Regions from separate parts of the Pantoea sp. F_5 genome, predicted to be linked through region 2. Evidence: predicted binding sites of a transcription regulator. Region 2 holds the regulator's gene; the other holds the start of a gene.
The links. The regulator sigma-54, encoded in region 2, starts transcription at its own class of promoters, with help from an activator protein. The targets are predictions, from matches to a motif close to GTTGGCACANNTTTCGCTNT.
Positions count from the first base shown of each region.

Region 1: a site for sigma-54 is predicted at 1,174-1,193, ahead of glnA (glutamate--ammonia ligase). Genes of this name have one in related genera too.

Region 1 is NZ_VWUO01000026.1:25,998-28,410, forward strand. It holds gene typA (ribosome-dependent GTPase TypA) at 1-904, opposite strand, end outside; gene glnA (glutamate--ammonia ligase) at 1,342-2,413, shown strand, end outside.
Region 2 is NZ_VWUO01000008.1:51,518-53,930, reverse strand. It holds gene hpf (ribosome hibernation promoting factor) at 107-394, opposite strand; gene rpoN (RNA polymerase factor sigma-54) at 416-1,849, opposite strand; gene lptB (LPS export ABC transporter ATP-binding protein) at 1,898-2,413, opposite strand, start outside.

The sequences.
Region 1 (2,413 bases), on a different contig from region 2:
CGCTCAGGGCTGGCAGCGCTTCCACATTCTGCGTGTCACAGATAGTGTCGGAGATGTTCAGCTCGCCCAGACCGGTGATAGCAATGATATCGCCCGCTTCTGCCAGATCGCTGTCGATACGCTCAAGACCCAGATGAGTCAGGACTTTACCGACTTTAGCGTTACGGGTTTTGCCTTCGCTATCGATGATAGTGACCTGCTGGTTAGGCTTCACTTTACCACGCTTGATGCGGCCGATGCCGATCACGCCCAGGTAGTTGTTGTAGTCCAGCTGAGAGATTTGCATCTGCAGTGGCGCTTCAACTTCAACCTGCGGAGGTGAAACGTGATCAACGATAGCCTGGTACAGCGGGGTCATATCGTCAGCCATATCGGTGTGCTCAAGACCTGCAATACCATTCAGCGCAGAGGCGAAAATGATAGGGAAGTCGAGCTGCTCGTCAGTGGCATCCAGGTTTACGAACAGGTCAAATACCTGATCCACAACCCAATCCGGACGCGCACCCGGGCGGTCTACTTTGTTGATAACCACAATCGGCTTCAGACCATGCGCGAACGCTTTTTTGGTCACGAAGCGGGTTTGCGGCATAGGGCCATCCATCGCATCTACAACCAGCAGCACCGAGTCCACCATGGACATGACGCGCTCAACTTCACCACCGAAGTCGGCGTGTCCTGGGGTATCAACGATGTTGATACGGTAGTCATTCCACTTAATGGCGGTGTTTTTTGCGAGGATGGTAATCCCACGCTCTTTCTCCAAATCATTGGAGTCCATCACGCGCTCTGTTGCTTCGGTACGGGCATCAAAAGTACCGGATTGTTGCAGCAGTTTGTCAACCAGGGTGGTCTTTCCATGGTCAACGTGCGCGATTATGGCGATGTTACGCAAATTTTCGATCACAGCTTTGCCTCAGGCATTAGAAATAGCGCGGTATTGTACACGGATTAAGCGGAAGACTGAACAGGATCACACTTTTCACTGAAAGTTTATTGCATCGGCGCAAATTTGCCCTGTTCCCGGTGCAGAAAATGCACTAAGTTGGTCCCATGCACCAAAATAGTGCCAATAAAACACCGTTAAGCACCTTAATGGTGCATTAAGACCATCGTGGTGCAGGCGCTTTATGACAAAAAGGTGCATCACAAGGCGATTTAAGCAACATCAAAAAAGTTGGCACAGAATTCGCTTTATCTAATACAAGCGTAAACGCCAGTCAGATGTCGGTTGAAGAGCGTGCCGGAAAAGATGAGTCAGGGAGTGGTTTTCCCAAACGCATTCCGGAAACGACGTTTCCTCGCCATGTAGATAATGAAAGACCATTTCCAGGAGAGTTGAGTATGTCCGCTGAACACGTTCTCTCGATGATGAACGAGCATGAAGTTAAGTTTGTTGACCTGCGTTTTACCGATACCAAAGGTAAAGAACAGCACGTTACGATCCCTGCTCACCAGGTTAACGCTGACTTCTTCGAAGAAGGCAAAATGTTCGATGGTTCGTCTATTGGCGGCTGGAAAGGCATTAACGAATCAGACATGGTGCTGATGCCTGACGCTACCACGGCAGTCATGGATCCTTTCTTCGAAGATTCTACGCTGATCATCCGTTGTGACATTCTTGAGCCAGGCACTATGCAGGGCTACGATCGCGATCCACGCTCTATCGCCAAGCGCGCTGAAGATTACCTGCGCTCTTCCGGCATCGCGGACACCGTGCTGTTTGGACCAGAACCCGAATTCTTCCTGTTCGATGACATCCGTTTCGGTTCATCAACATCCGGCTCACATGTGGCTATCGATGATATCGAAGCGGCATGGAACACCGGTAAAGAGTACGAAGGCGGTAACAAAGGTCACCGTCCAGGTCTGAAAGGCGGTTACTTCCCGGTTCCACCGGTTGACTCATCACAGGACATCCGCTCTGCCATGTGTCTGACCATGGAGCAGATGGGCCTGGTTGTTGAAGCGCATCACCACGAAGTGGCGACCGCAGGTCAGAACGAAGTGGCAACCCGCTTCAATACCATGACCAAAAAAGCAGACGAAATTCAGATCTACAAATATGTCGTTCACAACGTTGCGCACGCTTACGGCAAAACGGCGACCTTTATGCCGAAGCCAATGTTTGGCGACAACGGTTCAGGCATGCACTGCCACATGTCACTCTCTAAAGGTGGCCAGAACCTGTTTGCCGGTGATAAGTACGGCGGCCTGTCTGAAATGGCGCTGTTCTACATCGGCGGTATCATCAAGCACGCGAAAGCGATCAACGCCCTGGCGAACCCGACAACCAACTCTTACAAGCGTCTGGTCCCGGGTTACGAAGCACCGGTTATGCTGGCTTACTCTGCCCGTAACCGTTCTGCCTCAATCCGTATTCCGGTTGTTGCCAGCCCGAAAGCCCGTCGTATTG
Region 2 (2,413 bases):
CCTGATATGTGCGACAAACGGCGCTTGCTCAGATGACAAAACGGGGCGGATTATCCGCCCCATACTGTCGGCTCTGCGCGCCAGGCGCGCGTAGCTAGCGTGAAGGTTAGTGTTTTTTCAGTTTATCTTTGTGTTTGGTCAGCTGGCGGGCGAGTTTATCAATCAGCCCATCAATTGCCGCATACATATCTTCCGCTTCGGACGTGGCGTGCAGCTCGCCACCGTTCACGTGGAGTGTTGCGTCAGCCACCTGTGTGACTTTCTCAACCTTCAGGACAATATAGACCTGATTGATATGTTCAAAATAGTGTTCCAGTTTGGCAAATTTACCGCTGACGAATTCACGCAAAGGTGGCGTGATTTCAACATGTTGCCCGGTCAGGTTCAGCTGCATAGGTCTTCCTTCTCATTTCTGTCAAACCAGCTGTTTACGCTGGTTCGATGGCGGGATGGATAAAGACTCACGATATTTGGCGACGGTACGCCGTGCCACCATGATCCCCTGATCGGATAACATGGAGGTCAGTTTACTGTCGCTCAAGGGTTTGGCTGGATTTTCCGCCGAAATTAATTTCTTCACCAGAGCACGGATCGCGGTAGAGGAGGCTTCGCCGCCACCTTCCGTATTAACGTGACTGGAGAAAAAGTACTTCAGTTCAAAAATGCCACGCGGGCTGTGCAGATACTTCTGCGTGGTCACACGGGAAATGGTTGATTCGTGCATCTCAACGGCCTGGGCGATATCGGCCAGCACCATCGGACGCATAAATTCTTCACCCTGCTCGAAGAACGCCTGCTGCTGCTCAACGATACAGCGCGTGACTTTCAGCAGCGTATCATTACGACTTTCCAGACTCTTAATCAGCCAGCGCGCTTCCTGCAGATTACTGCGAATGAACTGGCTGTCGCTGTCATTGCGCGTTGCACCGCCCATTGCCGCGTAGTGCTGGTTAATCTTCAGACGCGGCACGCTGTCGGCATTGAGTTCAACCGTCCAGCGGTTGCCAACCTTACGCACCAGCACGTCGGGGATAACATATTCCGGCTCGCCGGTGTTGATCGACTGACCCGGACGCGGGTCCAGCGACTGAATCAGCAGCATCGCCTCTTTCAGCACCTCTTCTTTGAGGCGCGTGACGCGCATCAGGCTGCGGAAGTCGTGATTGGCCAGTAGATCGAGATGTTCGCTGACAATCAGGCGCGCTTCAGCCAGCATCGGTGTCTCTGGTGCATACTGGGAAAGCTGAACCAGCAGACAGTCACGCAAATCGCGTGCGCCCACACCAATCGGGTCAAAGCGCTGGATGCGTTTCAGCACCGCCTCAACCTCATCCGCTTCAAGCTCATCGTTGCCGATGCTGTCGAGGATCTCCTCAAGCGAGACGGTGAGATATCCGGTGTCATCGATAGCATCGACGATAGAGGTTGCAATCGCGCGGTCGGTATCGCTGAAAGGCGTCAATTCGACCTGCCACATCAGGTAATCCTGCAGTGACTGCGTGGTTTCGCCCTGATAGACCGGCAACTCATCATCCTGATAATCGGTACCGGTGCCGGAAGGGGTGCCAGCGGTGTAGATTTCATCCCAGGTGGCATCCAGCGGCAGCTCATCAGGCATCTCTTTCTGCTCAAGCGCTTCACGAGTATCCAGCGCTTCGGCTTCCGACGATTCCCGGGAGTCAATTTCGTCATGCAGATCGGTCTGCTCAAGCAGTGGATTACTTTCCAGCGCCAGCTGTAACTCCTGCTGGAGTTCAAGCGTGGAGAGTTGCAGCAGGCGAATCGCCTGCTGCAATTGTGGAGTCATTGCCAGCTGTTGGCTGAACCTGAGTTGTAAACCTTGCTTCATAGACAGGATGGTAGTTCCCAGGTAAACATCGGTATTAACGACACCTTATCAGAGTCTGAACTCTTCACCCAAATAAACCCGCTTAACCTGCTCATCCGCAAGAATTTCATTGGGTGTGCCATGCGCAATCAGGTGGCCCTGGCTGACGATATAGGCCCGCTCACAGACCGCTAACGTTTCGCGCACGTTATGGTCGGTGATCAGCACGCCGAGGCCGCTGTCACGCAGATGCTCAATGATCTTCTTGATGTCGATAACAGAGATAGGGTCAACACCGGCAAAAGGCTCATCCAGCAGAATAAACTTTGGATTGGCAGCCAGTGCGCGGGCAATCTCAACACGACGTCGTTCACCACCCGACAGCGCCTGGCCCATGCTGTCGCGCAGGTGCTCGATGTGAAACTCTTCCATCAACTCTCGGGCGCGATCCTGGCGTTGCTCTTCGGTCAGGTCATCACGAATCTGTAATACTGCCATCAGGTTATCGTAAACGCTGAGGCGACGGAAAATCGATGCTTCCTGCGGCAGATAGCCGATGCCACGGCGCGCACGCGCATGCAGCGG